One region of the Aneurinibacillus thermoaerophilus genome, then DNA from elsewhere that is predicted to be linked to it. Evidence: riboswitches for the same ligand, from Rfam matches in the RefSeq annotation. Region 1 holds a riboswitch; the other holds the start of a gene.
What was found. A riboswitch is a leader RNA that binds a small molecule or an ion and turns the genes downstream of it on or off. The one in region 1 is predicted to bind lysine.
Positions count from the first base shown of each region.

Region 2: another riboswitch for lysine. It lies ahead of K3F53_RS15115 (aspartate kinase); the one in region 1 lies ahead of K3F53_RS08470 (amino acid permease).

Region 1 covers NZ_CP080764.1:1,618,170-1,622,581, forward strand. Annotated here, with positions in the region: gene K3F53_RS08465 (C40 family peptidase) at 1-79, shown strand, start outside; gene K3F53_RS08470 (amino acid permease) at 127-1,632, opposite strand; lysine riboswitch at 1,754-1,943, opposite strand; gene K3F53_RS08475 (hypothetical protein) at 2,332-2,637, opposite strand; gene K3F53_RS08480 (dynamin family protein) at 2,763-4,412, shown strand, end outside.
Region 2 covers NZ_CP080764.1:2,925,479-2,929,890, forward strand. Annotated here, with positions in the region: gene metX (homoserine O-acetyltransferase MetX) at 1-142, opposite strand, end outside; SAM riboswitch class I at 255-366, opposite strand; gene K3F53_RS15110 (biotin transporter BioY) at 522-1,094, shown strand; gene K3F53_RS15115 (aspartate kinase) at 1,196-2,431, opposite strand; lysine riboswitch at 2,598-2,787, opposite strand; gene uvrC (excinuclease ABC subunit UvrC) at 2,875-4,412, opposite strand, start outside.

The DNA of each region.
Region 1 (4,412 bases):
GCGTACGGTGGAAATCATTCCTGTAGATACGCCAGAGTACGCGAAAGAATTTGCCGGCGCGCGGCGCTACTTAAAGTAGACAAAGCCCCCCGCCTACACGGAATAAGGCGGGGAGGGGGTAGTTACTTACATTTGGCGGGAGGACGGGAGCGTTTCATCGCCGTATATTTGGCATTCCTTGAGAGGAATGACTTTTGTGTTTTTGGCGAATTTATAGCTGAGCCACAGCACGATGAATAGCGGTAGTCCAATGTAAGAGACGAGCACGCCATTCCAGTCAATGGTTTCTCCCGTAAACGCTGAGTAATTTTGGCCGAGGATGACAATAAGACAGAGGACGAAAGCAAAAATTGGACCGAACGGGAACCATTTCGCTCTATAAGGTAGCTTGTTTACATCGTACCCTTGCGCGAGATAAGCTTTGCGGAAGCGGTAATGGCTTATGGCGATCCCGATCCAGGCAATGAAGCCTGACATGCCGGATGCGTTTAAAAGCCACGTATACACGACGCCATCTCCAAATACAGAAGCAAGGAATGCGGCTGCACCTACGAATGATGTTAAAAGCAGGGAGTATACCGGAACGCCGCGTCGGTTCACTTTTGCGAACAATTTTGGGGCTTTCCCTTCTTTGGCGAGTGCCCACAGAATGCGTGTGGAAGCGTACATGCCGGAGTTGCCAGCGGATAGTACAGCCGTCAAAATCACGGCGTTCATGACCGATGCCGCGAAGGCAAGCCCTGCTTTTTCAAACACGATCGTAAATGGACTCATGGCAATGTCTTCGATGCCATCATGAACCAGGTTTTCGTTGTTGTACGGAATAAGCAGACCAATAACCAGAATCGCCAACACATAAAACAGCAAGATGCGCCAAAACACTTGCCGAATTGCTTTTGGCACATTTTCTCTCGGATTATCGCTTTCGCCGGCCGCAACGCCAAGCAGTTCCGTTCCCTGGAACGAAAAGCCCGCGGCCATGAAAATGCCAAGCATAGCCATAAAGCCGCCGTGGAATGGTGCGTCATCTACGGTAAAGTTTTTAAATCCTATCGCTTCACCGCCCATAATACCAATAATCATGAGCAGACCAATAACGATAAAAATAATGACGGTCGTTACTTTAATCAGCGCGAACCAATATTCCGATTCCCCGTATCCTTTTACTGATAAATAGTTTAAGCCGAACATCAGAAGAAGAAATAAAGCACTCCAGAGCAAGGACGGGCTATCCGGAAACCAGAATTTCATGAGCAACGTTCCCGCAGAGAGTTCTGCCGCGATCGTAATCGCCCAGTTATACCAATAGTTCCAGCCTAGCGCGAACCCAAGCGCCGGATCGACAAACCGGGACGCGTAGGTGCTGAACGAACCGGATATTGGCATAAATGTAGCCAGCTCGCCAAGGCTTGTCATAAGAAAATATACCATGATGCCAATCGCGATGTATGCGGTGAGCGCGCCGCCCGGACCGGCGTCATGAATCGCGCTTCCGCTTGCGAGAAACAGACCGGTACCGATCGAACCACCGAGAGAAATCATGGTAAGATGGCGGGCTTTAAGTCCGCGTCGCAACTGTCCTGCAGACGCTTGCTCGCGTGGCTGTGAGGAATTCTCCGTTGTTATTTGCATCGCAAAAACACTCCTTTTACTGTTGTGGTATGATGCTAAACTAAAGGAAGGAGTGCGAAATAAAAAATGCCGCCGGAAGGAAATCTCCGGCGGCATTACGTAAAATCCGCATCATACCTTCCATGAAGATAGCGCATCACGTTCGTTCAGAAAGCAAACGTGACAGTTCTGCCCCTGTTCGGTGACAGCCCCAGCCCGCGCGCACGGAGAACGCACACAGACTTCGGCGATTTTTCCTTTCCGACGAATTCATAGACGTTCTCCGCGTCTCTCCCGCCGTACTTATAAAAACCGCGACCTCTACCTCATCTATATGATGATGAGGATTTTTTCTATGAATTTACATAAACAAAAATAAGTATAGTAGAAGTTGAATGATAAATCAATACTTGAAAATTTGGAATGAATTATTGACCCGAAGATGCGTACATCCGGTAGGGTGTAATAACCGTTTGTAAAATAAATTTTGATAGAGATGATTGGAAGGGGCTTATATCATACAGAATTGATACATGTTAATGGAAATACTTATCATCGAATGTGTTTCTTTCGAAGACAAAAGTAAGCAGGACGAGAATGGATACTACCTGCTTCGCGCAAGGTGCATCCGCTTCTCTTTTTCACTCCTCCTGCCTTTTTTGTTTTATTGTATGATACAATAAAAACAAAAAAGGAGCCATGTGTCCTGCTTTTATACGATTATACGATCACTTGTTTTCTCAACGTTTTTTTCAGTTCTTTTTTCAGGCGCGGGTCAATCGTCTTCGCTTTCATGATCTGCTCGTATGCCCGGCATAGCGAATGCCAGTAGGACGCGTTATTGCGCTCTGGAGCTGTCTTCAAGAACGCGATATAATGCCTGACTGCCTGATCGGTGAGTGGTTTTTTCAGCATTTCATCCGTCACATAGACCATTTTGCGCTTTTGTTCGTCTTTGTACGCCACATACGAAAAGCCGATAATGATACTGAACATGAAGAAGATACAAAGAATTTGCATCATCATTGTTAAACCTCTTTCGTTTTGAACATGAGTTTTGTTCTAGCCATGCCACAGCATAGCAGAATTTATACCTTTTGGCACTAGGGTTTTTGTTTTTTTAAAAAATTATTCAAGAATATGGGGATTATATGTTTATACCTCCAGATACTTTCGCGCAATCAGCCATTCGAAAATGGGTTGAAAATCAGAATATTTCGCTTGTTCAAGTTGCGGGACGTTTGCGGGAATTGCTATACCAGTTTGAGCTTGCGGGGGACAAAAAGCGTGCGGAGCGATGCCGGGATTTGCTCGACAAAGCGGAAGCATCCGAGTTTGTCATCGCATTTTGCGGTCATTTTTCGGCTGGCAAATCGACGATGATTAATGAGTTGATAGGACATGATTTATTGCCAACAAATCCAATTCCGACAAGCGCTAATGTGGTGAAAGTCAAGACAGGGCCTGCGCGCGTGACAGTGACGTTTAAAGAACAGGGGGAAGTGAATGTTACCTACCCGTATGATATGCAAGAAATTCAGGCATATTGTACGGATGGTGATCGGGTAGACCGGGTGGAAATCAGTTACCCAAATGACCAGCTTCCGCCGGGGGTGACAATTCTCGATACGCCAGGTATTGATTCGACAGAGGATGCGCACCGGGTGGCGGCGGAATCGCAGTTGCATACGGCTGACCTTGTACTGTATATCATGGATTACAACCATGTCCAATCTCGGGTGAACAAGGAGTTTATCGAAACGCTGCGAGAGCAAATGAAACCAACCTGGCTCTTGGTCAACCAGATCGATAAACACGTGGCGTTCGAAGTGCGGTTTGCCGAATTTCGGAGCAAAGTTGAGGACGTGTTTACAGGGCAGGAAACGGACGCTTTTCCGCTTTTTTTTACGACAGTGCGTGAGCCGGATCATCCGTACAATGATTTGCCGCTTGTAAAGCATCGATTGGCGGATGCGATCGTCAAGAAGCGGCGTCGGATCGTGGAAACCGTGCTTACAGCAGCTTGTTTGCTGATGCGCGATCATTTAATGTGGCGCGAAGCGACGCGGCGGCCGGAGATTGACGCATGTCATGCGAAACTTGGCACATATCGGATGGAAGATGAAGAACGCATCGCCCGTGAGTTGAGAGAAGCAAAAGAGCGTGAAGCGGCGCTTTCCGAGGAAACCGAGCGGTTTGAACAGGAATTTTTGGCCCAACTTGAGCGTTTGCTTAACAACGCGAATTTGATGCCATATCATACGCGCGAACTGGCGCGTGCGTTCGTTGAATCAACGCAAGTGAGTTTTCGTGTCGGTCACTTGTTTTCGGGTCGCCGGACTAGGATCGAGCGGGAGCGGCGGCTTGCGCGCTTTCACAAAGAGGTATGTGAGAATGCGGCGACATATATTGATATTCACCTTAAAAAAATGATGCTTGAACATCTGGAAGTATACGGGGTGGAAGACGAAAAGCTGCGTCGCTCCATTTACGAAATGAAAGTGCCGATTACGAAAGAATGGTTAACCGGTTTGCTAAATAGGGGCGCGCTGTTTAACCGCGAGTCTGTCATGCGCTATACTTCTGTTGTCGCAGACGCGATTCGCAGGCTGTATTCTGAAATGGCAAAGGAGAAAATGGAAGCAGCGCTGGCTAATTTAAAGAAAAACCGACAGAAAAAAGCGGACGCGCTGACGGCAGCGCGCAGGAAGCTTACCGAAAAGCTCACGGCAGCGCGGACGCTGCGGACGATAGCGGAAGGACAGGTGCGCGCCTTAAAACAGATGATGGCCGCGCTTGAC
Region 2 (4,412 bases), 1.3 Mb from region 1:
CTCCGGTCAGCGCGTGGCATACAAGAATAGCATTCGTTTTATCCTTATTTAATATTCCGCACGCTTCATACGCGATTTCCACCTGTTTTAACGTTTCTCCACACTCCAGCGTAATCTCGTCAATCACCATCTTTTGCTGCATGCGCCTTCACTCCTTTCTTCTCTTCCTCTGTTTTTTCAAGCGTCGCATTTGTCTATCATATAAAAAACGCCACTTCCAATAAGGAAGAGGCGCTTGTGTCGCATATTACCTCCCCTTATCTTTCAGAGCGCATACCGCTCTGCTGGAATTAGCACCTTGTCCGCAAGCATATGCGGGGTTGCCGGGTTTCATCGGGCCAGTCCCTCCACCTCTCTTGATAAGAGCACTTTCGTATGATTCCATCTTTAATTTTAGGTTAGGTTAGTTCAATACTAAGATTTTTACTGACTAATGTCAATATTGACAACATCTTAATCAAATTTGTAAACTTATTTATAAAAAATGTTAACAAATTATCTCATATTTAAGGAGAGCACAGATGGGAAAAACAAGTTTAAAAATGATGATTCTTTCGGCTTTATTTTGCGCAATTATCGCCGTATGCGCCCAAATTTCAATTACCTTCTTGCCGCCGGTGCCGTTTACAATGCAAAATTTCGCCGTCGCGTTGACTGTGGTGATTCTGGGGCGACGGTACGGTACATTAGCTATTCTGCTTTATATTTTGGTTGGAGCCATCGGCGTACCGGTTTTCGCTAAATTTAACGCAGGTCTTCCCGTTCTAGTCGGACCAACCGGCGGGTATCTCATCGGCTATATCGTTTCCGCCTTTGTTATGGGGACAATGATAGACCGTGGAAAGCTAACTTTCATGAAAGCGTTCATTGTAAATATAGTAGGCCTTGCCATTATCCACGTTGCAGGCGTTATACAACTTAAATTAGTGGGCAGCATGACATGGGATAAAGCAATCGGGATAGACATAACATTCATTCTGCCTGACTTAATCAAAATCATCCTTGCTTCTTACATCGGTATTCAAGTTCGCCGGCGCCTTGCGCTCGCAGGACTGCTTCCAAATTCGCTAAACAACGAAAAAATTGTCGCCTAAACGTGTAAAAAGCTCGCGGGTGCGCCCGCGAGCTTTTCTTATTGCAGCGATTGCTGCACAACATTCACTTGCTGATTCACTGACCAGCCACCAGCAAACACTTAATAAACAACAGCTTTTTCCTTCGTATCCAAGCCAAACACAGTATGCAGATTGCACACTGCTTTTTCCATGTCTTCGAGCGGTACTACGCATGAGACCTTAATTTCAGAAGTCGAAACCATTTTAACCTCTACTCCGGCTTCAGCAAGGCATGTAAACATTCTCGCTGCTACCCCTGGATTCGTAATCATGCCAGCGCCTACAATCGATACTTTAGCCAGTTCCTTTTCTGCCACCACATAACCGAACTGCAACGTATCCCGTTGCTTATGCAATACATCTAACGTTTTCTTAACTTCATCTCCGCTTACGGAAAACGAGACATTTGTGGTCTCCGCTTCATACGAACTTTGGACAATGATATCAACATTAACATGTTCAGCTGCCAGTACTGCAAACAAGTTTGACAGCGTATCTACCTTTGCCGGCATATCGACTACAGTTATTTTAGCTACATTTTTATCGTAAGCAACTCCGCTAATGACAAGCCCTTGTTCCATATCTGCTTCCTCCTCGATAATGGTTCCTTCCTCTTCACTAAAGCTTGAACGTACAGTAAGGCACACTTGATGCTGCTTTGCACATTCCACCGCCCTCGGATGAAGCACCCCCGCACCAAGCGTTGCCAACTCCAACATTTCATCATAAGAAATGCGGGCCAATTTACGAGCGGAAGACACAATGCGCGGGTCTGCGGTATACACTCCGTCAACATCCGTGTAAATTTCGCACCTATCCGCTTTCAGCACAGCTGCAAGCGCTACCGCTGTCGTATCCGAACCACCGCGTCCGAGCGTGGTGATCTGTCCGCTCTCAGAAATGCCCTGAAACCCGGCAACGATAACGACTTTACCCTGCCCAAGCGCCTGCTGAATAGGCGCTGGATCGATTTCAGTAATCCGCGCCTTTGTATGCACTTCTTCTGTGGAAATACCAGCCTGCCATCCAGTCATGGATACCGCATCCCAGCCCTGAGCATGCAATGCCATCGTCACCAGAGCAGTCGATACTTGCTCCCCTGTCGTAAGCAGCATATCCATCTCACGGGGACTCGGATGATCTATAACTTGTTTTGCCATGTCCACCAGCATATCCGTTGACTTTCCCATCGCCGAGACAACAACGACAACCTGATGCCCGGCTCGGCAAGTCGCTAAAATGCGGCGGGCCACCGCCTGAATACGCTCAATCGTGCCGACGGATGTGCCGCCGTATTTCTGTACTATAAGACTCATCTCTCGCGTCCTCCTATAAGCATTCTTTCTCTGTTTATCTCGCACGCTGAGAAGTTCAGGCGTGACCACGCCGCTTGAAAAATAAAAAAGACAACAGAAAGGCACGTGCCTTAGCTGTTGTCTGTGTCTCGCATAAATAACAGCTAACGCTCACTCCCTTTTCCCCCTGCGAGATAGTGCTCCACCGAACATCCGGGATGATCATCCGGTGACAGTCCTGCACTTATTCAATGCAGGCCCAACAGCAGGCGGCGAGATCCAACCTGCCATTTCGGCGAATTCCCCTTTCCCCTGCCTTCACTGGATTCTCGTTCCTCCAGCAGGATACTCATGGTTTTCGCGCCTCTACCTCACCTTTTAAAGTGAGGCGTTATTGTTTGAATATTTAATTTACATACATAGTAACACACGTCGTCCAGAAGAACAACCTTTTTTCTTCTTTTTCACTCGGGTGCAACCGTCGTTTCCTCTTCACGCAAATGTTGCAAAATCTGACGGGCAAGCTTATCACCTATGCCAATGTTGCGATATTCATCCACCGTTGCTTCACGCATACGCTTGATGGAACCGAAATGTTTCAGCAGCAACTTTTTGCGTTTCTCACCCACACCCGGAATCTCGTCAAGCCTAGATTGGAACATCGTTTTGCCGCGCGTATTGCGATGGAACGTAACTGCGAACCGATGCACTTCGTCCTGAATGCGCTGTAGCAAATAAAATTCGTTGCTATCTCTCTTCAAGTCGACCGGAATCGGTGGGTCCCCTACAAGAAGCTGTGCGGTGCGATGCCTTTCGTCTTTTGCTAGGCCACACACCGGAATATAAAGGCCCAGTTCGTTTTCCAGCACATCGACCGCAGCCGCAATCTGGCCCTTTCCTCCGTCGATAACGACTAAATTAGGCAATGGCAGACCTTCTTTTAGCACGCGGGTGTAACGACGCCGGATCACTTCTTTCATTGTCGCATAATCGTCTGGACCAGCCACGGTTTTCACTTTATACTTACGGTATTCCTTCTTGTCCGGTTTGCCATCTGTGAACACAACCATCGCCGAAACAGGATCGATACCCTGAATGTTCGAATTGTCAAACGCTTCAATACGTTTTGGATATCCGATGCCAAGCAATTCGCCAAGTTTCTGTACCGCCTGCACCGTTCTTGCTTCATCGCGCGCCATGAGCGCAAATTTTTCCTCCAAGGCGATGCGGGCGTTCTCCGTCGCCATGTCTACTAATTGCTTCTTGGGGCCACGTTGCGGTGTAAGCAGCCTGGAGCCGAGCATCTCCTCTAATCCGTCTGTGCCTTTGCTTATTGGAAACAATACTTCTTTTGGGCGCATATGCTCCTGAAAATAAAACTGCGCTACATAAGAAATGAAATCTTCATATTCTTCCCCGTAATAAGGAAATGAGGCCACATTACGCTCAATCATTTTCCCCTGACGAATGTGGAATACCTGTACACTCATCCAGCCTTTATCCGCGTAGTAACCCCAAGCGTCCCGATCCACGTTATCGCTAAACGTAACTTTTTGCTTCTCCATAATCGCTTCAATGTACTGGATCTGATCGCGCAGTTCCTTAGCACGCTCGAATTCAAGCTTTTCTGCTGCTTCTTCCATTTGCTCTGTCAGCTTCTGCTTAACTTCCCTATAATTGCCGTTCAAAAAGCGGGCAATTTGTTCGCTCATTTCCTCATATTGTTGTGGGTCTACTTCATATTCACAGGGAGCGAGGCACTGGCCCATATGGTAATACAGGCATACGCTTTTGGGAATATGCTTGCATTTGCGCAACGGATACAACCGGTCAAGCAGCTTCTTCGTTTCCTGCGCGGCTCCGACATTTGCATACGGCCCGAAATATCTAGCGCCATCTTTCACTACCCTGCGTGTGATTTCAAGACGAGGGTGTTCTTCGTTCGTAATCTTAATATAAGGATACGTTTTATCATCTTTTAGCAATACATTATAACGCGGAT